3 regions of the Arthrobacter sp. TmtSoilC77 genome follow, and region 2 is predicted to be linked to each of the others. Evidence: riboswitches for the same ligand, from Rfam matches in the RefSeq annotation. Region 2 holds a riboswitch; each other region holds the start of a gene.

Region 1 (7,968 bases), 3.5 Mb from region 2:
TCTGCCAGCCGCCGAAGTCCGTGAACGAGGCCCCGGCTTTTTTGTGCTGCTCGTAGAGAGCGGTGTAGTTCTCAGTCATTGAGTCAGTCCTTTAGTTCTCGAAGTCTGCGGTGTTGTCCTCGAACGCTTCAAGGGGTGGGCAGGAGCACACCAGGTTGCGGTCGCCAGCAGCGCCGTCAATGCGTCCGACCGGCGGGAAGTACTTGTCCTGCTTAAGGTGGTGGACGGGGAACGCTGCCTGCTCCCGCGTGTAGTCGCGGTCCCATGCAGAACTCACGACGGCGGCAGCCGTGTGCGGCGCGTTGCGCAGCGGCGAGTTCTCAACAGTGAAATCGCCGGTGGCAACCTGCTCGATTTCGGCACGGATGGTGATCATGGCTTCAATGAAGCGGTCGATCTCGGCAAGGTCCTCGGACTCGGTCGGCTCCACCATCAAAGTGCCCGCAACCGGGAACGCCAAGGTGGGAGCGTGGAAACCGAAGTCGATGAGGCGCTTGGCCACGTCCTCAGCCGTGACGCCGGTGCGGGCAGTCAGTTCGCGGAGATCCAGGATGCACTCGTGGGCAACAAGACCGCCTTCGCCGGTGTAAAGAACCGGGAAGTGCTCATCCAAGCGGGAGGCAACGTAGTTCGCAGCAAGCAGCGCGGACTTGGTGGCTTCGGTGAGCCCCTGGCCACCCATGAGCTTCACGTAAGCCCAGGAAATCGGGAGCACACCGGCGGAGCCGTAGCGGGATGCAGAGATGGCCACGCCACCTTCAGATGAAACATTGTTCGCATCCCCGGGCATGAACGGTGCCAGGTGTGCCTTTGCCGCAACCGGACCAACACCGGGTCCACCGCCGCCGTGCGGGATGCAGAAAGTCTTGTGCAGGTTCAGGTGGGATACATCGCCGCCGAACTTGCCCGGCTGGGCGAGCCCAACGAGTGCGTTGAGGTTTGCGCCGTCAACGTACACCTGGCCGCCGGCTTCGTGGATCGCGTCGCAAACTTCCCGGACGTCGGCGTCGTAAACACCGTGCGTGGACGGGTAGGTGATCATGATGGCCGAAAGGGCGTCCCGGTTGGCTTCGATCTTGGCTTTGAGATCCACGTGGTCGATGGTGCCATCGGGAGCGGTGGCCACCACTACTACCTTCATGCCGGCGAGCACAGCCGAGGCCGCGTTGGTGCCGTGCGCAGAAGCAGGGATCAGGCACACGTTGCGCTGCTCGTCGCCGCGGGAAAGGTGGTAGCCGCGGATCGCAAGGAGGCCGGCGAGCTCACCCTGCGAACCGGCGTTCGGCTGGATGGAGACCTGGTCGTAGCCGGTGATCTCAGTGAGGTCGGCTTCCAGTCCTTCAATGAGCTCGCGCCACCCAGCGGTCTGGTGATCCGGAGCGAACGGGTGGATCGAGGCGAACTCCGGCCAGGAGATTGCTTCCATCTCAGCTGTAGCGTTGAGCTTCATGGTGCAGGAACCCAGCGGGATCATGGTGCGATCCAGTGCGAGGTCCCGGTCGGACAGCTTGCGGATATAGCGCAACAGCTGCGTCTCGGAACGGTGCGTGTTGAACACGGGGTGCTGCAGGAAATCACTGGTTCGGACCACGTCTGAGGGCAGCTCAAACCCGGAAGCGTCCTTCACCGGACCGGCACCAAAAGCGACGGCTACCGCAGAGAGGACCTCCGGCGTCGTGGTTTCATCGAGGGAAACGCCAACCGTGTCAGCATCGATGCGACGCAGGTTGATACCGCGGGCTTCGGCGGCGGCGATGACTTTGTCAGCCTTGCCGGGTACGCGGACAGTGAGGGTGTCGAAGAAGGATTCAGACACGAGTTCACGGCCGGCGGTCTTGAGGGCAGTGGCCAGCGTGCGGGCGTGGCCGTGCACGCTTTCGGCGATCGCCTTCAGGCCTTCCGGACCGTGGTAAACCGCGTACATCGACGCCACGATGGCGAGCAGTGCCTGCGCGGTGCAGATGTTGGACGTGGCCTTTTCGCGGCGGATGTGCTGCTCGCGGGTCTGAAGGGCCAGGCGGTAGGCCGGGACTCCGGCGTTGTCCTTGGAGACGCCGACGATGCGGCCCGGGAGCGTGCGCTCCATGCCTTCGCGGACTGCCATGTACGCAGCGTGGGGGCCGCCGAAGAACAGCGGAACACCAAAGCGCTGCGCAGTTCCGACGGCGATGTCGGCGCCCTGCTCGCCCGGGGGCGTGATGAGGGTGAGCGCCAAAAGGTCGGCAGCGACAGTGACCAGCGCGCCGCGCTCCTTGGCGTCAGCGATCACGCCGGAGTGGTCGAAAACGCGGCCCGAAACGCCGGGCTGCTGCAGGACGATGCCGTTGATCTCGCCGTCGGGAAGCCCGGCGGAGAGGTCGGCAATCTCCACCTCGAAGCCGAGCGCCTCGGCGCGGCCCTTCACGATGGCGATGGTCTGCGGGAGGAGGTCGGCGTCCAGGACGGTCTTGCCGTCCTTCGCGGTCTTGGACTTGTTGGCACGACGCATCAGCAGCACAGCCTCGGCCACAGCAGTGGCTTCATCCAGCAGCGAAGCGTTGGCCACGGGAAGTCCGGTGAGGTCCTGGACCATGGTCTGGAAGTTCAGGAGAGCTTCGAGGCGGCCCTGCGAAATCTCGGGCTGGTAAGGCGTGTACGCCGTGTACCAAGCCGGAGCTTCCAGGATGTTGCGTCGGATAACCGGCGGCGTAACGGTGTCGTAGTAGCCCTGGCCGATCAGCTGGATGGCGGTCTTGTTCTTGGACGCAAGCTTGCGGAGCTCGGCGAGGACCTGGGTCTCGCTAAGGGCGGCCTGGAGCGTCAGCGGCGTGGCTTGCCGGATGGAATCGGGGACCGCAACATCTACCAGGCCGTCTACGGAGTCGTAGCCGATTGCCTTGAGCATGGTGTCAACGTCGGCCTGACGGCGGGCGCCGATGTGCCGGTCCGCGAAAGCGGTGGGGGTTGATTGAACAGTCAAGAGGAACTCCATGATTCAGGCGCCCTATGTGCGCCACGATGATGTGGGTTCCTCCCCGCTCTGTATTGGACCTGAGAGATTCCGCAGGAATGGTTGCCTGCTTGCACCGTCGGTGAGCCCAGTTACCTGGACTGCTTTCCAGAGTTGCCTCGCCGTGGCGGTACGTGGGCCTGAGAGATTCCTGGGGAGGATTTGCTCCTACGGCGCCTGACTGGATGTACCGGCAGGACTCTCCCGCCACAGATCAAAAGCATTGCGTCACGTCAGTGACACGGTTCACACCATAGCGGGTTATCCGGAAAAAGCGCAAGCAAGGGATACCTACCGGTGCATTGCCTCGTGGATCTGGAGAGCGAACCACAACTGGGCAACAGTGGAGGTTTCACCCATGTCCAGCCCCGTCAATTCGCCGATTTTCCGTATCCGATAGATGATGGTTTGCCGGTGCGCGAACAGGGCAGCGGCGGTTTTTTGCCAGGAACGCTGCGAGTCCAAATAGGTCCTCAGCGTGACGATGAGATCGCCTTCCTGGCTCTGCTCGTAATCGAAAATCGGGCCGAGGAGGCGCCGGACCAGCGCAGTTCCTTCCTCGAAACCCGTCAGCCCCAGCCATGATGGTCCCTGCGCGTAGCGGGCCAGGCCAAGCTTGTTCGCCCGGGCCGATCCGAGCGCCCACAGTGACTCCTGCAGCGCGCGCTGAATGCCCGCCACACCCGCCGGAGCGCTGATCCCGATCGCGGCATCCGCCCCGGCACAATGAACCAGGATGTCGTCCGGCACATCAGCAGGGACCACGACGTGGAGCCGGTTATTCCGCTTCAGGGAAGCCGACGCAACCCCGTGCCGCCACAGTTCGATGTGCACGTTAGCCAGCCTGTCGCCGTCGTCCGCTGCTTTATCGCCGGCGTCCGCGTAGAGCGAGGCGAGCAGGAAATCCTGGGGCGGAACATCAAAACCGGCCAGCCGGCTCTCCATCTCGGCCGCCCCCAATCTCCCATCCATGGCCTGCAGCAGGAACTCACCCGCCAGCCGATGTCGGCCTTCCAGCGACAGGACGATGCGCGAAAGTTGCAGACCCAGCACCGTTGCGGCGTGCAGAAGTACGACGGCGTCCGGGTGCGGTTCGCTGTTGGGCAGCACCACGAGGAGCGCGTTGGCGTGGGTCGGGATGTCCATGGTCAGCACGTGCCGGCCCCGGATCCGGTGCCACTGGAAGTTCTTACCCGCCAAGGACACCTGCCCGGAAAGCGGAGCCCATTCATCGGCAAGGAACCGTGGGACCGGCTGTCCCTCCGGATGCCAGGGATGCAGGCAGCGGCGGTCCACCACGAACAGCTCCGCATCCAGTTCGGTGGCGAGCCGTTGGACCAGGCTCTGCCAATGGTCCTCCGAGGCGCCGGCCGTTCGGAGCAGGTCGTAAACCCTGGCCGTCTGCCGCAAGCGCCGGGACTCTTCGAGCAGGGAGGACTCGGCAACCGAGCGGGCGATCGCGATGAACGGCAGCGGGTAGGGGATGTTGATGAGCGGCAGCGGCAGCCGATTGCAGGCCGCCAGGAACTCCGGCGTCAGCGGAGGCGCGTGCATCTTCTCGCCGATGGCCAAGGCGCTTGCCCCGCTGTCCATAAGGGCCTCGGCGAGCGCCACTTGTCCCGCGGCATCGGCCGGAATCGACAGCCCATTCGTCATCATCAGCTCGCCGCCTGTGACCCATTCCCAGAGCCTGGGCAGATCGGAGGTGTGGGCCCAGGTGATCCGGTTGTCGCGGCCTGCGTCACCGGCCAGAAGGCTGAGCCCGAGTTGGGGTTCAGCCACGAGTTCGGCGACCGTGATTGCCATCGGATGGGGTCCTGACTCTATGATTTCCGGGGCCCGTTCGGGACCTTTAGACATTTGTCTAAGCGTCTGGGCCATTTGTAGTCAATGTACCGCTATTCGCCGTGACCCGCGTCACCAAGAATGGAATTACTTACTTCCCGCTCAATGGCGAGCACCCCTCACACCAAGGAACCGGCAATGACAATCCACAAGCCCATCGGCCCTGTCGACGCAACCAAAGTCCCCCGGTATGCCGGACTCGGCACCTTCGCCCGCCTCCCCCAAATTGACCGCGTCCCGGACTATGACATTGCGATTGTCGGCGTACCGTTCGACGGCGGAACTTCCTTCCGGCCCGGCGCCCGTTTCGGTCCTGCCGCGGTTCGCGAGGCCTCGCGTCTCCTGCGCCCGGGCTACCACCCGGAGCTCGACGTCGAACCCGTTTACGAAGCCCAGGTTGTGGACGCCGGCGACATCGCCTGCACGCCCTACGACATCACCCGCGCTGTTCGTGAGATCGAGGAGCAGGCGTTGCCCCTCATCAGCCAAGACAAGCGGCTGATCTCGATCGGCGGCGACCACACGATTGCCCTGCCGATGCTCAGGGCCCTGAACAAGGTCCATGGTCCGGTGGCTTTGCTGCATTTCGATGCCCACCTGGATACATGGGACACGTACTTTGACCAGCCCATTACGCACGGAACCATCTTCCGGCGGGCGTTCGAGGAAGGCCTCCTTGTGGAGGACAAGTCGATGCACGTCGGCATCCGTGGCCCGGTGTATGACCGCAATGACTTCCTCAGGGACCACGAGTTCGGGTTCCAGATCATCCGCTGCTCGGACCTGGATGTCATCGGTGTCCCGGCCGCAATCCAGCAGGTGAAGGACAGGCTCGGCGACACCCCGGTGTACGTCTCCATCGACATCGACGTCCTGGACCCCGCGTTCGCTCCCGGTACCGGCACCCCGGAGATGGGCGGGCTCCACTCCCGTGAACTCCTGGCCCTGCTCCGCGGCCTGAACGGCATCAACATCGTGGGCGCCGACGTCGTGGAGGTCGCTCCGGCGTACGACCATGCGGACATCACAACCGTCGCGGCGGCCACCCTTGTTTTCGACCTCCTCGGCTTGATGGTGAACCGCAGCAAGGCCACTACAGTCCGTGAACTGGCTTCGACGTCCCGGAGCGCATCATGAACGCGCCCTTGGCCACGCACGAAGTTCCGCGACTAGAGGACAAAACCATCCAGCCGATCCCGTTGAATGAGCGTCACGGCAAGGCGCGCGATCTCTTCACCATCTGGTTCGGTTCCAACATCATGATCATGACCATCGTGACCGGCGGACTTGCCACCACAGTATTCGGCCTCGGTTTCGTGCCGGCGCTGGTGGGCATCATCATCGGCAACGTCGTGGGCGGCATCTTCATGGCGCTGCACTCGGCCCAAGGCCCCCAGCTGGGTGTGGCGCAGATGATCCAGACCCGCGGCCAGTTCGGCTCCTTCGGCGCCCTGTTGATCGTGGTCATCGTGGTCATCATGTACGTCGGGTTCTTCGCCGCAAACCTCGTCTTTGGCGGAGAAGCAATGGCCGCGGTCAGCCCCGGCATCAGCGTGGATGCCGGCATCATCATCATCGGCGTGGTCAGCGTTATCGCCACGATTTTCGGCTACCGGCTCATCCACGCCTATGCCAGGATCCTCAGCGTTGCAGCGGGCCTGGCTCTGTTGCTCGCCTTCGTGTGGATCCTCGTTGTACACGGCCTTCCCACCAGCTTCCTTGCGGAGGGCAATTTCAACTGGGTTGGCTTCATGGGGACCATCTCCGTCTCGGCCCTGTGGCAGTTGGCCTACGCACCCTACGTCTCCGATTACTCCCGCTACATGCCCCAGGGCACGGGCTCGGCACCGGCGTTCTGGGCTTCCTACTCAGGCTGCGTCCTGGGAACGTTGTTCCCCATGATCCTGGGGGCCCTGGTGGGAACCCTCGCCATGACCATGAGTGCCGACAACGTCGAAATCGTTGGCAGCCTGGGTGCGTTGCTGCAGCCGTGGACCCTCATCATCGTGGGCATCTTCTGCCTGGGAGTCGCCGCGTCCAACGCCATGAACCTCTACTGCGGCGTCCTGTGCACGCTGACCATCGGCCAAACCTTCAAACCCTCATGGTTGCCCCATGCCAAGACCCGCAGCATCGCGGCGGTCGTCCTCTTCGTCGTCGCTGTCTCCATCGCCTTGTTCGCCCGCGACAACTTCATCCTCTTCTACACCAACTTCCTCTCCTTCCTGATGTACGTCCTGGTCCCCTGGACGGCCATCAACCTGGTGGACTACTACCTTCTGCGGCACGGCGACTACCGGGTTGAGGACTTCTTCAAGCGCGACGGCGGTGTGTACGGGCGGTTCAATTGGGTCGCCATCGGCTCCTACATAGCAGGCGCCCTGATCCAGGTTCCCTTCTCGGCAACCGCAATCTACACCGGCCCCCTGGCCGCCGCCATGGGCGGCGTGGACATCTCCTGGATCGTCGGCCTCGTAGTGGTTGCTCCCCTCTACTACTTCGCGGCACGCGTGTTCCGGAAAAAGACGGAAGCCGCCCCCTTTCCATCGCCTGCACTCGCAAACTGACCTCATCTGAAAGCGACTTGTCATGACCCTCACAGACACTGCCCACCCCGAAACCGTCCAGTTCACTGTTCGACGCACGTCCTCTGACCACGCCGACAGCCTGCCTCCGCAGCTCCCCCTGCCTCCCGCGGGGCACTTCATCAACGGATCGTTCGTGCCCGGCTCCACCGGTCAGCTGATCGACGTCGTGGATCCCACCACCGAGCAGGTCATCGCCTCAGTGCAGGCGGGCACGGCGGACGATGTCGACGCCGCTGTACAGGCCGCCGTCGTCGCCCAAAAGACCTGGGGGGCTACTACCCCCAAGGAGCGCGCGGACGTCCTGAACCTGATCGCCAACATCATTGAAGAGAACCGGCAAGCGTTCGAGCTCATCGAGTCCGCCAATACCGGCAAGCCCCAGGCAGTGGCCGATGACGACGTCACCAGCACCATCGATACGTTCCGTTTCATGGCCGGCGCCTCCCGCACTCTGACCTCCATGGCCGGCGGCGACTACGCCACTGACCACACCTCCGTGATCCTCCGCGAACCCGTGGGCGTCGTCGGCGTCATCACCCCGTGGAA
Region 2 (7,968 bases):
CGGTGCGGGCAGTCAGTTCGCGGAGATCCAGGATGCACTCGTGGGCAACAAGACCGCCTTCGCCGGTGTAAAGAACCGGGAAGTGCTCATCCAAGCGGGAGGCAACGTAGTTCGCAGCAAGCAGCGCGGACTTGGTGGCTTCGGTGAGCCCCTGGCCACCCATGAGCTTCACGTAAGCCCAGGAAATCGGGAGCACACCGGCCGAACCGAAACGGGATGCCGAAATCGGAACGTCGTTTCCTTCGGTCCAGGAAGCAGCGTCGCCAGGCATGAATGGTGCCAGGTGTGCCTTTGCCGCAACCGGACCAACACCGGGTCCACCGCCGCCGTGCGGGATGCAGAAGGTCTTGTGCAGGTTCAGGTGGGAGACGTCGCCGCCGAACTTGCCCGGCTGGGCGAGCCCAACGAGTGCGTTGAGGTTTGCGCCGTCGATGTAGACCTGACCGCCGGCTTCGTGGATCGCGTCGCAAACTTCCCGGACGTCGGCGTCGTAAACACCGTGCGTGGACGGGTAGGTGATCATGATGGCCGAAAGGGCGTCCCGGTTGGCTTCGATCTTGGCTTTGAGATCCACGTGGTCGATGGTGCCATCAGGAGCGGTGGCCACCACTACTACCTTCATGCCAGCGAGCACAGCCGAGGCCGCGTTGGTGCCGTGGGCAGAAGCAGGGATGAGGCACACATTGCGCTGCTCGTCGCCGCGGGAAAGGTGGTAGCCGCGGATCGCAAGGAGGCCGGCGAGCTCACCCTGGGAACCGGCGTTCGGCTGGATGGAAACCTGATCGTACCCGGTGATCTCGGTCAGCTGGGATTCAAGGTCGGCAATGAGTTCACGCCAGCCAGCGGTCTGGGAGTCCGGAGCGAACGGGTGGATCGAGGCGAACTCCGGCCAGGAGATTGCTTCCATCTCGGCGGTTGCGTTCAGCTTCATGGTGCAGGAACCCAGCGGAATCATGGTGCGGTCCAGTGCGAGGTCGCGGTCCGAAAGCTTGCGGATGTAGCGCAGCAGCTGGGTTTCGGAGCGGTGCGTGTTGAATACCGGGTGCTGCATGAAGTCGCTCGTACGCTCAACGGAAGATTCCAGCGCAAAACCTTCAGCGGATTCGGTGACCGAGGCGCCGAAGACATCCAGGACGCCGCCGACAATCTCTGAGGTAGTGGTCTCGTCAACAGAAATGCCCACCAGATCAGCGTCAATGCTGCGCAGGTTGATTCCCTTGGCCTCGGCAGCGGCAACGATCCCGGCAGCCTTGCCGGGAACGCGGACGGTGATGGTGTCGAAGAAGGAACCGTGAAGGACCTCGACGCCGGCGCCCTTCAGGGACGCTGCAAGCGTGCGCGCGTGACCGTGGGCGGTCTCGGCGATTGCCTTCAGGCCTTCGGGACCGTGATAGACGGCGTACATGGACGCGACGATGGCAAGCAGGGCCTGGGCCGTGCAGATGTTGGACGTGGCCTTCTCGCGCCGGATGTGCTGCTCACGGGTCTGCAGCGCCAAGCGGTAAGCGGGGACACCGGCGTCGTCCTTGGAAACGCCCACCAGACGGCCCGGCATGGAACGCTCGAGGCCCTTCTGGACGGCCATGTAGGCGGCGTGGGGGCCGCCGAAGAACAGCGGAACGCCCAGGCGCTGGGCGGAGCCGACGGCGATATCGGCGCCCTGCTCGCCCGGAGGCGTGATGAGCGTCAGCGAGAGCAGGTCTGCAGCCACGGTGACGAGCGCGCCACGTTCCTTGGCGTCAGCGATGACGGCGGAGTGATCGAACACGCGGCCGGAAACGCCGGGCTGCTGCAGGACGACGCCGTTGATGGCGCCTTCCGGGAGGCCGAGCGAAAGGTCAGCGACCTCAACCTCGAAGCCGAGTGCCTCGGCACGGCCCTTCACGATGGCAATGGTCTGGGGAAGGCAGTCGGCGTCGAGGACCGTCTTGCCGTCATGGGCGGCCTTGTTCTTGTTGGCGCGGCGCATCATCAGCACGGCTTCGGCCACTGCCGTTGCTTCGTCCAGCAGGGAGGCGTTGGCGATCGGCAGGCCCACGAGGTCCTGGACCATTGTCTGGAAGTTCAGCAGAGCTTCGAGGCGGCCCTGGGAGATTTCCGGCTGGTAGGGCGTGTACGCGGTGTACCAGGCCGGGGATTCCAGGATGTTGCGTCGGATAACCGGCGGCGTGACGGTGTCGTAGTAGCCCTGGCCGATCATCTGGACGGCGGTCTTGTTCTTGGACGCAAGCTTGCGCAGCTCGGCCAGCACCTCAACTTCGCTGAGCGCGTTTTCAAGGGTGAGGGCAACGTCCTGGCGGATGTCGTTGGGAACGGCTGTATCAACCAAAGAATCGACGGTGTCGTAGCCGACCGTCTTGAGCATGGTTTCAATGTCGGCCTGGCGGCGGGCGCCAATGTGCCGGTCGACGAAGGTGGTGGAGGCTGAACTAACCGTCACGAAGGAACTCCATTACTTGGGCGGCGTTGGGTACGCCACAGCGGCTCGGGTTCCTCCCCGCTCTGTATTGGACCTGAGAGTTTCCGCGTGTTGCTTGAACAACGATCGCTTGCACCGTCGGTGAGCACAGCACTTCTTCCGCGCCAAGAGGGCGCGGCAAAAGGCCTGCTACTTTCCAGAGTTGCCTCGCCGCGGCGGTGCGTGGGCCTGAGAGATTCCTGGGGAGGGTTTGCTCCTACGGCGCCCGCATCACTTGCTTGCGGGACTCTCCCGCCGCAGATCAAAGGCATATTCAATTTTTGCGGGCCCCTGTGAAGACGCACCACAAGGCTCAATTGTCCTACGTCGGGGGCGTCGCCGCAAATGGATGGCCCGCTACTTGCGGAGCCGGTCCAGGATGCCAAGGAGGATCTCGACGTCGGCCTCCCGCCCGGCCTTGCCGCCTTCCTGGCCACCCTCGAACATGGCATTGAAATACAGGCCGTCGCCCATGTAACTGACGGCTTTGGCAACCTCCGGACCAACATCCTCGGCCAGGACGTCCAACCACTGCTGCTGGATTCCGGCAAACCTGCGGCGGGTCTCCTCATGCGCAACTTCGGCCAGTCTTGTGGCAGCGACCAAAGCCCGATCCATGGGGGTTCCCGCCCATAGGGAGGAGCGGATGAAGTAAACCGCAGAGCCGTCCGGCGCAGCCTTCATTTGCTCGACGTCTTCCTGAGCCAACCGATCCAGGCGCTCAAGCAGGGCGCTGATCAGCGATTCCTTGCTGGGGAAGTGATAAAGCAGCCCGCCCTTGGAGACGCCCGCCCGCTTGGCAACGGCATCGAGGGTGGCGGCCCGCTCCCCCACCTCGATGAGGAGGGCTTCGTAGGCATCCAGGACCGCATCCCTGGCAACTGGTTTTCGTGGCATGTGTACATCATTCCCTACGGGGTCGACGGCGCTTAATTTGAAACTGTACCGTCTGGACGGTACAGTAGCTGTCATGTTCACGCCGTCCTCGACCCAAGCTCCCCGTTCCGCTCGTCCCGTCATGGGTGGAGGCGCACCTTGGCGCGACTGGACGGCCCTGGCACTCCTGATGTTCCCGGTGCTGCTGGTGGCCGTCGACAACACCGCGCTCACGTTCGCCCTGCCCGAAATTGCCCGCTCCCTGGACGTGGGTGGCGTGCAGCTCCTATGGATCATCGACGCCTACCCGCTCGTGTTGGCGGCGTTGCTGGTTTCCATGGGCAACCTGGGCGACAGGATCGGACGACGGCGGCTGCTGCTGATCGGCAGCACCGGCTTCGCTGCGGTTTCGGCTGCTACGGCGTTCGCGCCTTCCGCGGAATGGCTGATTGCCGGCCGCGCAGCACTTGGCGTGTTCGGCGCGATGCTGATGCCTTCAACCCTGTCCCTGATCCGGAACATCTTTGCTGATCCGAACCGCCGGCGGCTCGCGATCGCCGTATGGGCCGCCGGATTCTCTGGTGGCGCTGCCCTTGGCCCGATCTTCGGTGGCTGGCTGGTTGAGCACTTCTGGTGGGGTGCTGTCTTCCTGGTGGCGACCTTCCTGCTCCTGCCGCTCCTCGCCTTCGGCAGGGTCCTCATTCCCGAATCCAAGGACGCCAACCCCGGCCGCGTTGACGTGCCCAGTATCGGGCTGTCCGTGATCACGATGGCTCCGTTCGTGTACGGCATCAAGGAATTCGCTGTTCACGGATTCGGGGTGTCGGCAGCGGCCTTCATGGTCTTCGGCCTGGTGATGGGCGTTCTGTTTGTCCGTCGCCAGCGCCAACTTGAGAACCCAATGCTGGATGTCCGCCTGTTCAGCAACAGGGTGTTCAGCACGGCGATCGTGGCCAACGTCCTGTCCTTGTTTTCCATGACGGGCTTCATCTACTTCTTCGCCCAGCACTTGCAGCTGGTTGAAGGCCAGTCCCCCATGGAAGCGGGCATTGCAATGATTCCGGCGCTCCTGGCAACGGTCGTCGCCGGCCTGGTGGTGGTCCCGCTGGTAAAGCGCATCCGGCCGGGATTCGTAGTGGCCGGCGGACTTACCCTCAGCGCTGCAGGCTATTTAGTGGTGGCTGTGGGTGACCACGGCAGCGGACCGATGTTCCTCTTGTCAGCTTTGACTGTCCTGGCCGTTGGCGTTGGCGCAGCGGAGACCATCTCCAACGACCTCATCCTCGGCTCCGTACCGGCCGACAAGTCCGGAGCGGCGTCCGCAATTTCCGAAACCGGATACGAACTGGGTTCGCTCCTGGGAACGGCCGTGCTGGGCTCTATCCTCACCGCGTCCTACCAGCACAACCTCGTCATCCCGGAGGGCTTGTCCACGCAGGCGGCAGGGAACGCGGGTGAAACGCTGGCCGGCGCCGTGGATGCCGCAGCTGCACTACCCGCTCCATTGTCCGATGCACTGACAGCCGCCGCCCGGGTAGCCTTCGAGTCCGGCGTCCACATCACTGCGGCGATTGGGCTGGTACTGATGGCCGGAGCGGCAGTGCTTGCCGCCGTCGTGCTCCGCAGGGTGCCCAAGGCGCGGTAAGCGAGCGTGCAGTAGGCCGGCGTTCCGTCGGGAATCAGTGGCCGTCAGTAGGTGCAGCCTTGTCATCTACGGCGGCCACCAGCTCGTCAATCCGGTCCAGGGCATCGCTGAGCCGGCCTACCGTTGCCCACAATCCAGGGTGCTTTTCCTTGATTTCATCAAGCGTCGCGCCTGCGGATCTGAGCGATCCGAGATCAAAGCTCACGTTGGTGCGGGCTCCTGCGATGGCTGCCCTGAGGGCTCCAAACCCCACCACGACGTCGGCAATGAGTGCTGGGTTCCCGTGGGCAGCAAGCCATCCCAGGTCCTCGATGGCGTCGATGGCATGGTCGCCGAGCACAGCGGAGGCCTTGGCAGCATCGACGGATGCGCGGTGGATTGCCTGCTCCCGGTCCGGACCAGGATCAAGCCGGAAGGCCGCACCGAAAGCCTTCGACGCCGTTGCGTCCTCGTCAGCCAGCTTAAGGGCGGCTTCGCGGAGGGAGCGGGCCCGGACGTGCAGCTCGGCCAATTCCCGCCCGGGCGCCTCTGTGTAACCTGCGACCATGGACGCCAGGGACGCTGCAACGGCCAGCATCACGCCGGTTCCCGCGCCTCCACCCGGTGATCCGCTGGACTCTGCCAGGGCCTTGGTCCAATCCTCGACTGTTGAGCCTTGGGTAGTGATCTCTTGTGAAGATTCCATGCAACCAAGTTTGCCCTGAAGCGCAAAGGTGTGGGTCGGCGTCGTTGCCTGATGACGTCGATACACTGGCCAGACCCTGCGGCGTCGACCTGTTAAGGAAAATTCCCCATGAGCATTGACCTGGAAGCCCTCTACCGTGATCTGCACTCGAACCCGGAGCTTTCCTTCCAAGAGGTCAGAACAGCCGGGATCATCAGCGGACACCTTGAGGACTTGGGGCTGCTGGTCCACCGCAGCGTGGGGAAAACGGGGGTTGTAGGAGTCCTGGACAATGGCCCTGGACCCGTGGTGATGCTTCGTGCGGATATGGACGCGTTACCGGTCAAGGAGGACACCGGGCTGGACTACGCAAGTGCGGCAGTCGGCGTCGACCATGAAGGCCGTGAGGTGCCGATCATGCATGCGTGCGGACACGACGTACATGTCAGCTGCCTCCTCGGAGCAGTGGAAGCGTTGGCCGCAAAGCGGCAGGACTGGCAGGGCACGCTGATCGCGGTCTTCCAGCCGGCCGAAGAATGGGGCGGCGGCGCCCAGGCCATGGTGGCGGATGGGCTCTTTGACCTGGTCCCCAAGCCGGACGTGGTCCTCGGCCAGCACGTGGCGCCCTTTCCTGCCGGATGGTTCGGCATCCGTTCCGGCGTGGCCATGGCTTCAGCGGATTCCCTCAACGTGACGTTGCATGGGCGCGGCGGCCATGGCTCCCGGCCTGAAACCACCGTTGATCCAGTCCTCATGGCTGCGGCAGCCACCATGCGCCTGCAGGGAGTGGTGTCCCGGGAACTGGCCGCCAGCGATTCTGCAGTGGTTACCGTTGGGCAAATCCATTCGGGAACAAAGAACAACATCATTCCCGAGACCGCAACCCTGGGCCTCAGCATTCGATCCTTCAGCGAGCCCACACGGGAGAAAGTCCTGAACTCGATCGAGCGCATCGTTCGAAGTGAAGCTGCTGCCTCAGGCGCCCTGAAGGAACCCGACTTCCACTATGAGGAGCGCTACCCGCTGACGGTCAATGATGAATCGGCCGCCGGAAGGATCGCTTCGGCGTTTCGCGATAAGTTCGGCGCCGCAAGGATCATGGACCCCGGCCCGGTCTCAGGCAGTGAAGACGTCGGGGAACTCGCGACGGCGGCCGGCGCGCCCCTCGTGTTTTGGTTCCTGGGCGGGATCGAGGCCACCCACTTCAAGGAATGGGCGACGACGGGTCGCTTGCCCGAGGACGTTCCGTCGAACCACTCGCCCTACTTTGCCCCGATCATCCAGCCGACCTTGGCCCTTGGCACGGAAGCACTGGTTACTGCGGCCCTCGAATTCCTGGAGACTTCGGGAAGATAGCAGCAAAAACCCCGCCTAACGGACAATTCACCGCCGCACCCGGTGGTGAATTGTCCGTTGGACGGGGTCTTGCTCGAAAACGCCTAGACCTTCTCGCGGATGCGGTCGATCCTCGGTTCTGAAACCTCAAATTCCCTGCGACGACGCGCCAGGAAAGTCCACAACGTTCCTTCTGTCTGCGGGCTCTTCTCGGCAGGGGCCTCAGGTGCCTGATCCTTGCTGGTCTCAGGCTTGTGCATCTCGGGCGTGCGCACGGAGTCCTTCTTCGTACGCCTCTCATAGCCCTCGTAGTACGAGTAGCACATACCCAACCTCCTTAGTGGCTGTTCTTTAATCGTCCTCGCACCTGGACCGTAAGTCGACTGCTAATTAATGCAACTCACCGTGAAACAAGGCCTTCAACGCGGCTGGCCGCCGTCGCCATAAAGGAACCCGTGGAACTCCTTACCCTCTTTGGGCAGCAGGGCGAGCGCATGCATGTCAGGGCGCGACCAAAGCGATAACCCCGCCGAGATGGCATTTGATGCCAATGGTGGCCGGAAACATTGGCATCAAATGCCATCTGGGGAGACCTCGATCCGGTACCCCCTTGCATCCAGCCGTGACTACCGCCATACTAAATGAACGCTATTCATTTAGTGACTGTCGTCTCACCGGAGTACATGCCCCCATGATTGAAATTACCCGCCTCGAAGCCCCGACTTCCCTGGCCCGCACCGAGCCGTCCACCCGCACCCCACTGCGGGTCGGCGTCGTTCAGCACCGCTGGCACGCTGATGAAGCAGTCCTGCATGCCGAACTGAACGAGGGAATCGAACGCGCAGCCAAGCTGGGAGCCAGTGTTGTTTTCCTGCCTGAACTGACTCTTTCCCGCTACCCTGCAGACACCCGGCCGGAGAACAACCCGGCCGCTGGTATCCGCCCTTCGGACATCACCGAAGACCTGCTCACGGGCCCAACCTTCACGTT
Region 3 (7,968 bases), 150 kb from region 2:
GGGTTCCCTTGTGGTGGGGCTGGAAACGCTGGGCGGACACGCATCGAATCTGCTGGCTGTTGTGGTGGTGGCTGCCGGCTTGGTTTCCCTCGCAGGTGCGGTCTGGTGGATGAGCAAAGCAAGGGTTCCGCTGTTCAACCTCAGCGTATTTGGCACCAGGACTTTCAGGGCGACATCCACGGGCGGTTTCATTTACCGGCTGACCATCAGCTCGGTTCCCTTCTTGCTGCCTCTGATGTTCCAGGATGGATTTGGGTGGGATCCCTTGAAGGCCGGGGTCATGGTAGCCGCAGTCTTCGTGGGCAACATCGGGATCAAGCCGGCCACCACACCCCTGATAAGGCGCTTCGGGTTCAAACCGGTGCTCGTCTTTGCATCCTTCGCGTCGGCTGTGACGTTTGCCTTGTGTGCGTTCCTGAATGCCCAAACACCCGAGCCCCTCATTTTCGCGTTGTTGCTGCTCAGCGGTGCCTTCCGATCCATAGGCTTCTCGGCCTACGCGTCCGTGCAGTATGCCGACATCGTCCCGGGGCAGCTGCCCTCGGCCAACGCTATCTCTGCGACCCTCGTACAGCTGGCAGCTGCGGCAGGGATCGCTGTGGGGGCCTTGTTCCTGAGGCTGTTCGAGTCCACGGATGTGCTCGGGGTTGATCAGGTAGCAGCCTACAAGGGGGCTTTCATAGCCATGGCTGTCCTCATGCTGGTCAGTACAGTGGACAGTCTGACCCTGCAGCGGCATGCCGGCGCGGAAGTCAGCCACGGGGCGAAGCGCAGCTAGACCGGCGCGGGCACAGGGCTCGGGGTAAAAGCCGGGTTAACGCAAAAGGTCCCGGTTCGAAAACCGGGACCAATTCGCGGAGACGGGGGGATTTGAACCCCCGGTGGAGTTGTGCCCCACACTTCATTAGCAGTGAAGCCCATTCGGCCGCTCTGGCACGTCTCCATTTGCTATTGCTAGCCCACCAAGGATACGCAGAACGTGCCGTCCAGTGCAAAACCGCCTTCGATCGGCTGCCCATTTCGATGGCTCGCTACCTGCGGGGCCGTTCGCAGGGCATTGCGTGCAGCGGGCCATCGAAACGGAACCTCAGTTGCTCCCGGCCAGCACACGCCACAGGAAGTGGTTGCTCCGGGCTTGAAGGGCGGCTGCCTGCCTGTTGTCCGAGGCGCCGGCATGTCCGCCTTCGAGTGCCTCGTGGAACCAGACATTCGGGATACCCATTGCCTGCATCCGAGCTGCCATCTTTCGGGCTTGGACGGGGCCTACCCGATCATCCGACGTCGCAGTCCAAATGAAGGTTTCGGGGTATTCGACGCCGTCGTGAAGCAGGTGATAGGGGGAGAAGGTCCGGATGAACTCCCACTGCTCAGGCAAATCCGGGTCTCCGTACTCGGCGATCCATGAATATCCGGCAGAGAGTTTGGTATAGCGGCGCATGTCCAGCAATGGCACGCCGCAGGACACTGCACCAAACAGTTCCGGGTACTGGGTCAGCATGTTGCCTACCAGCAGCCCACCATTTGAGCCGCCCACACAGCCGAGTCGACGGCGGCTGGTCACGCCGCGGGAGATCAGGTCCTGTGCCACGGCGGCGAAGTCTTCGTAGGCACGGTGCCGCTTTTCCTGCAGCGCTGCCCGGTGCCACGAGGGCCCGTATTCGCCGCCGCCACGGATGTTCGCCACAACGTACACACCGCCACGGGTGTGCGAGCCGGGACCGTCAGCCAAGGCAGCAGCCGAAGTGCGACGCTCCAGCCAAGCCCTGCCAATGGTGCCGCTGTAGGCGGGGGTGCGGGAAACTTCGAATCCGCCATAGCCTGAGAGCTGCGTGGGATTTTGTCCGTCCAGGATCAGGTCCTTGGATGCCACCTGGAAGTAGGGGACTTTGGTCCCATCCGCCGAGACAGCGAAATGCTGCTGGACCTCATAGTCGCCGTCATTGAAGAACGACGGCGATCGCTTCACCACGGCGTGCTGGCTGGTGACCCCGGCAGCTGCTCCGGCAACAGACGAACCCGTCGGCCCTGCAGTGAGGGTCCCGCGGGTGAGGGTAGTGGGCGTAGTGAAACCGGTGGCGACCAGCCAGTAGTCATTTCCGGCTCCGGATTCGTCTTCGTCGTCCACCGCGTAGGCATTGACGTCGTGAAGCGGCGGGCACGCGTCCAGGACGGTGGCAACCCAGCTGCTGTCGGAATCGACGCGGGAAGGGTCCAGCACCCTGATTTCGGAAGAGACGTCGCGCAGGACGTTGAGCAGCAGATAGTCCTTGGTCCAACTCCACGATTGCAGCGACGTGTGGTCATCCGGGGTAAACAGCACCACAAATTGGCGCGATCCAGCCAGGTAGCCCTCGAGGTCAGCGGCCAGCAGGGAACCGGCCGCGTAGGTAACGCCGGAAACGTCCCAGTCCTTCTGCGGGCGGAGCATAAGCCATTCTCGGTGGGCAATGATGTTCACGTCGGTGGGCACATCGATTTCAAGCCATGAGTCGTCGCGAAGCAGCCACGTCTTGCGGTTGTAGAAGTCGATGTAGTCTACGGCGAAGGTCCGTTCGAAGCCCGGGGTGGAGTCATGGGCCACGATGGCCAGCATGTGGTCTTCGGGGATGTCGAAGATCCGCTCTGCCTGGGCGAGGGATTGGCCGCGACGCAGCTTCACGCCGGTCCGGGCGTACGAGGAGGTGGTTGCAGGCAACCCTTCTGCCGTACTGGAGACAAGCAGTGTGTCCGCATCGAGCCAACTCACGTTGCCTTTTGCCGTGGGCAGATCGAATCCGCCGGCGGCAGGGTCAACAAAGGTGCGGGATTCGACGTCGAACTCGCGGTGCCGGTTGGCGTCACCGCCGTCGGGGGACAGCGAAACCATCGCGAAGCGGTACGTGTCCCCGTCCGAAGGACGAAGGAACCCGGCCCCATGGAACACCCATTCGACGCCTTCTGCTGCGGCGAGGGCATCGATGTCCAGCAACACGTCCCATTCGGGAGCCTCGGAGACGTAACTTTCCCAGGTAGTGCGGCGCCAAAGGCCCTTGGGGTGCTCCTGGTCCTTCCAGAAGTTGTAGTAGAAATCGCCGCGTTTGTTCACCATGGCGATCCGGTCCGTCGAATCCAGGACCTCCAGGATGCCGGCTTCAACCGCTGCGTAGTCTGCGTCCTCCAGCAAATCCTCGGTTCGCGCGTTCTGTTCCCGGACCCAGGCCAGCTGTTCTTCGCCGTGGATGTCCTCCAACCACACGTTCTCATCCGTGGGTTCGGGCGCGATGGTCGCAGCGTGGCGAGGCCCGGACTTGGTCTCCAGATCCGTGTCATTGTCAGGAAGGGGCGTCTGATCAGCTTCTGTGGTGGTCATCGCCCCATCCAAGCAACACTTTTCAACTGGAAGCAAGTCACGCAGAAGTTAGGCTTGAGCGTGGCTAAATCGCAAATCAATCGTGTTGCCCTTATTGGGGCCGGCCCCCGGGGCACGAGTGTCCTTGAGCGGCTGCTCGCGAATTGGGCTGCAGGGGCCACCAGCCGCGCGAACCGGACCGATACCGGGCAGCGCACACTGCACATCCACGTTGTGGATCCTTTCCCGCCAGCATCCGGCCATGTGTGGCAGCCGGAGCAGTCCAGGCTGTACCTGATGAACACACAGGCGTTCTATCCGACGCTCATCCCGGAAGACCCCAAACTTGCGCAGCCCCTCGCAGGCGGTTCGTTCGACCAGTGGCGCGCCGCCCGACGTCGTGATGGACAGGGGCTGAACGACGCCGAAAAGGCGGAGTTGGCCACCCTGGAGTCCCACGATTTTCCCAGCAGGGCGCTCTACGGACGGTACCTGCGGCAGACTTTGGCGGAACTGCTTCAGCGAATGCCCGACGGCGTGGAGGTCACCTTCCATGAGACGACCGCCGTAGCGGCGCGCCCGGTCCCGGCAAGCTCAGGCATCACAGGTGGGCAAGCGTTCGACGTCGAACTGGCCGACGGCACTACCCTCACCGTCGGCTCGGTGGTCCTCGCGCTGGGACACATCGAGTCACGTTTGAATCCGGAGCAGCGTTCGTTCCAACGGGCAGCCGACGAGCACGGCCTCCTCTATTTCCCGCCTGCACCGCCAGCCGACGTCGACTGGCAGCGGGTACCGGACAACGAGCCCGTCCTGGTGCGTGGGATGGGACTGAATTTCTTCGATGTCATGGGCCAGCTGACTGAGGGCCGGGGAGGCAAGTTCGTCGAAGCCGGCGTACCGGGAGCCGGAGTTCTCGAGTACCGGCCCTCGGGCAGGGAACCCAGGATTATCGCAGCATCCCGGCGCGGAACCCCGTACCGGGCCAAGGCCGGTTTGGCGGGGTATTACCCCAGCAGCATCACCATGCGTTACTTGACCGAGGCAGCAGTGGACCGGTTCAGGGCAGCCGGTATCCAGCCCGGATTCGACCACGATCTTTGGCCGCTCCTGCACCGGGACGCCTTGTGGGCCTATTACTCCACCCTGGCAAGGTCGCAGCCTGCCGCCATCCGCGATGCGGCGCAGTTCCTCGCGGACCTTGAGGACGCGTTGCAGCCCCACGCGCACACCACCGCCAACTGGGAAAGCGACGTCGCCGCCTTGGTGGACAAGCACGTGCTTGCCTCCCGCCGACTGAATGTCCGCGGACTCGCTGCGCCCTTGGCAGGCCGAACGTTCGCGTCCCGCCGGGAACTGGATCTGGCGATAACGGCCTACCTGGACGACGACGCACGACGCTCCGCACTGGGCGAAGCGGATCCCGTGAAAATGGCAATCGGCGCACTGCACACCGGCAGGGCGATCCTGAAGTCCGTCGTGGCAGACGGTGGTATCACGGACGAATCGTGGGTCGCTGAACTGAGGGGATGGTTCGAATCGTTCGTTGAAGGCCTTGCCAGCGGGGCCCCGGCACTGCGTTCGGAGCAGTTGGCTGCTCTGGCGCGTGCCGGCGTCGTGGGTTTCGTTGGACCCGACCCGAAGTTCAGTGTGGATAGGAGCGCCAAGGTTTTCCGGGCAGTCTCTCCATGGGTCCACGACGGGCCAGCGGAGGCACCCACGTTGATTGAAGCGATGTCGCCGGCCAACAGGGTGGGCATCAATATTTCTCCACTCCTGGAACAACTCATGGCTGACGGCCTTGTGCGAACCAAAATCATGATGAGTGCCGAGGGCACGCCGGTGCAGACAACCGGACTGGATGTGGAACCGCACCCGTACCGGCCTGTGGCGTCCAACGGCTCTGTGACCCGGGGGATGTATGTTTTGGGTCTGCAATTGTCGGCGACCCAGTGGGGAACGGCCATTGCTGCCGAGGCGCGTCCAGCGACCGGGAAGGCTTATGCCAGTGGCCAGCGAACCCTGCGGGATGCTGACGAAATCGCCCGTAGCATTCTGGCCAGCTAGCTGCCTTTGTTTGCGGTGTGTCCAATGCTTCGCTAGTGTGTGAGCTGCATCACCGGCAAAGTGGTGCGCGCTTTTGATCTGCGGCGGGAGAGTCCTGCCGGTACATCCCGTCAGGCGCCGTAGGAGCAAACCCTCCCCAGGAATCTCTCAGGCCCATGTACCGCCGCGGCGAGGCAACTCTGGAAAGCAGTCCGGGCATCCGGGCTCACCGAAGGTGCAAGCAGGCCATCCCTGCGGAAACTCTCAGGTCCACCTACAGAGTGGGGAGGAACCCGAATCATCGTGGCACCCAGTGCCGCCTGAACAATGGAGTTCCTCTTGACGATTCAGCGCCCACCATCCTCCGTCCCGCACCAAGCAGGCTCACCACATCTCGAACCGCACCTCGAACGGCAGCTCAGTAACCGGCACATCCAGCTGATCGCGATAGGCGGTGCAATTGGCACGGGCCTGTTCATGGGCTCGGGAAAGACCATTTCTGCCGCTGGTCCATCCGTCATTTTCGTGTACATGATCATCGGTTTCATACTCTTCTTCGTCATGCGCGCCATGGGCGAGTTGCTCCTGAGCAACCTGAACTACAAATCCTTCAGCGACTTTGCAGCGGACCTGCTGGGTCCGTGGGCAGGGTTCTTCACGGGGTGGACCTACTGGTTCTGCTGGGTCATTACCGGCATCGCCGACGTCATCGCGATCGCCGGGTACTCCAAGGAGCTCTGGCCGTCCCTTCCACTCTGGGTGCCCGGATTGATCACCATCGGCATCCTGCTGCTTCTGAACCTGGCTACGGTTAAAGCATTCGGCGAGACCGAATTCTGGTTCGCCCTCATCAAGATCGTCGCCATCGCGGCACTGATCATCGTCGGCCTGTTCATGATTTTCAGCGGCTTCCAGTCCGACGCCGGGCCGGCCAGCTTCACCAACTTGTGGAGCCACGGTGGCTTCTTCCCCAACGAATTCATGGGCTTCGTCGCCGGTTTCCAGATCGCCGTCTTCGCTTTCGTCGGCATTGAACTGGTAGGCACCACAGCCGCCGAGGCCAAGGACCCGGAGAAGAACCTGCCCAAGGCCATCAACTCGATTCCGATCCGCGTGCTGCTCTTCTATGTGGGCGCCCTCATCATCCTGATGTCCGTCACCCCGTGGACCCAGTTCGCGGCCGGCCACAGCCCATTCATTGCGATGTTCTCCCTGGCCGGCCTGGGCGCCGCGGCTACCATCGTCAACCTGGTGGTTCTCAGCTCTGCAATGTCCTCAGCCAACTCGGGTATCTACTCAACGTCCCGTATGGTTTACGGACTGGCCCAGGAAGGCGACGCACCGGCTGTGTTTGGCGCGCTCTCAAGCCGCAAAGTACCCCGCAACGCCCTGTTCCTTTCCTGCGTCCTGCTGCTGTCCGGCGTCGTCCTCATGTATGCCGGGCAGGACATCGGCAAGGCGTTCGACATGGTGACAACCGTGTCTGCTGTCTGCTTCGTGTTCGTATGGTCCATCATCCTGGCCAGCTACCTTGCATTCCGCAAGCGGCGGCCACATCTGCATGATGCTTCGGCGTTCAAAATGCCAGGCGGCGTGGTGATGGTGTGGGTGGTTTTTGCGTTCTTTGCGTTCGTGCTTTGGACCCTGACCACGCAGCCGGACACTTTTGCTGCGCTCCTGGCCACGCCGCTGTGGTTCCTGATTCTGGGGGTGGCCTGGGTCATCCTGCGTCGCCGGCCAGCGCACCTGGTTCGCTTTAGGGAGTTCCAGGCGCAGCTTGAGAAGGACGCCAAGCACACGGAGGAACCCGAGCTCGTCAAGAAGTAGGCGAAAATCCAAAAAGGTAGCCCCTCACGAGTCATCCTCGTGAGGGGCTACCTTTTTGGCGGGTCATACGAAGGGGCCGCCTAGCCCCTCAGACACTTCTGGTACTCCAACCAGGCCCACGCGTAGTGCAACCAGCCCACGGCGTCGTACCACTTGGACGGTTTGGTGGGCGGAGTGCATTGCGGAGGATTCGTGCCGCTCCCTGCAACCGTCACCAGGGCCTTTACCACGGTTCCGGACTCGACGGCGGTCAGCACCAATGTGCCACTGCCTGCAGCTGCCGCCGCGGGAACCTTGAGGTTCACTGTGGCAGTGCCGGCCGTCACCGGCACGGAGTCGAGCGTTATCGCCGCGCCCTTGCTGTCCACGAAGACGGCATTGAGAGTGTTGTTGGCCGGGCTGCCGATCGAGGTGAGATTCAGCTTGGAGATAGCGAGTGCCATGGGCTCACCCGCTTTGACCTCTACGGCGGTGGTGTTTACCAGGGCAACTGACCGGCGTGCGAAGTCCGGAGACACGGGGTTGTGCTCACGGAGGTACTTGATCCAGGCATCGCGGTCCACCAAACCGGTGTCTTTCGTGTTGCTGCCTTCCTTGAAGATGCGGAAGTTGTCGCCGCCGGTAGCCAGGAAGCTGAACGTACCGATCCTGTACTGCTTGGCGGGGTCGATGACTGCGCCGCCTACCCAGATGCCGGTGATGCGGTCGCCTTCCGGGCGCGCGGCGTCGTAGGTGTAGTTGACGTTCCTGGAAAGTCCAAGCTGCTG

The links. Region 2 has a riboswitch for glycine ahead of gcvP (aminomethyl-transferring glycine dehydrogenase). Riboswitches for the same ligand answer to the same signal wherever they lie in the genome.
Region 1: it holds a riboswitch for glycine, as region 2 does, so the genes downstream of both, gcvP (aminomethyl-transferring glycine dehydrogenase) here and gcvP (aminomethyl-transferring glycine dehydrogenase) in region 2, are expected to answer to the same signal.
Region 3: it holds a riboswitch for glycine, as region 2 does, so the genes downstream of both, cycA (D-serine/D-alanine/glycine transporter) here and gcvP (aminomethyl-transferring glycine dehydrogenase) in region 2, are expected to answer to the same signal.

What each region holds. Positions count from the first base shown of each region.
Region 1 covers NZ_AP046050.1:4,577,432-4,585,399, forward strand. The annotation lists gene gcvT (glycine cleavage system aminomethyltransferase GcvT) at 1-79, opposite strand, end outside; gene gcvP (aminomethyl-transferring glycine dehydrogenase) at 92-2,959, opposite strand; glycine riboswitch at 3,108-3,206, opposite strand; gene AC6I99_RS21210 (PucR family transcriptional regulator) at 3,281-4,795, opposite strand; gene speB (agmatinase) at 4,973-5,971, shown strand; gene AC6I99_RS21220 (purine-cytosine permease family protein) at 5,968-7,401, shown strand; gene AC6I99_RS21225 (aminobutyraldehyde dehydrogenase) at 7,424-7,968, shown strand, end outside.
Region 2 covers NZ_AP046050.1:1,047,558-1,055,525, reverse strand. The annotation lists gene gcvP (aminomethyl-transferring glycine dehydrogenase) at 1-2,440, opposite strand, end outside; glycine riboswitch at 2,626-2,723, opposite strand; gene AC6I99_RS04975 (TetR/AcrR family transcriptional regulator) at 2,816-3,355, opposite strand; gene AC6I99_RS04970 (MFS transporter) at 3,429-4,979, shown strand; gene AC6I99_RS04965 (cyclodeaminase/cyclohydrolase family protein) at 5,014-5,664, opposite strand; gene AC6I99_RS04960 (amidohydrolase) at 5,773-6,999, shown strand; gene AC6I99_RS04955 (hypothetical protein) at 7,083-7,304, opposite strand; gene AC6I99_RS04950 (nitrilase-related carbon-nitrogen hydrolase) at 7,670-7,968, shown strand, end outside.
Region 3 covers NZ_AP046050.1:902,361-910,328, forward strand. The annotation lists gene AC6I99_RS04320 (MFS transporter) at 1-778, shown strand, start outside; tRNA gene AC6I99_RS04325 (tRNA-Ser) at 856-943, opposite strand; gene AC6I99_RS04330 (prolyl oligopeptidase family serine peptidase) at 1,088-3,349, opposite strand; gene AC6I99_RS04335 (FAD/NAD(P)-binding protein) at 3,410-5,395, shown strand; glycine riboswitch at 5,470-5,568, shown strand; gene cycA (D-serine/D-alanine/glycine transporter) at 5,714-7,201, shown strand; gene AC6I99_RS04345 (ExeM/NucH family extracellular endonuclease) at 7,282-7,968, opposite strand, start outside.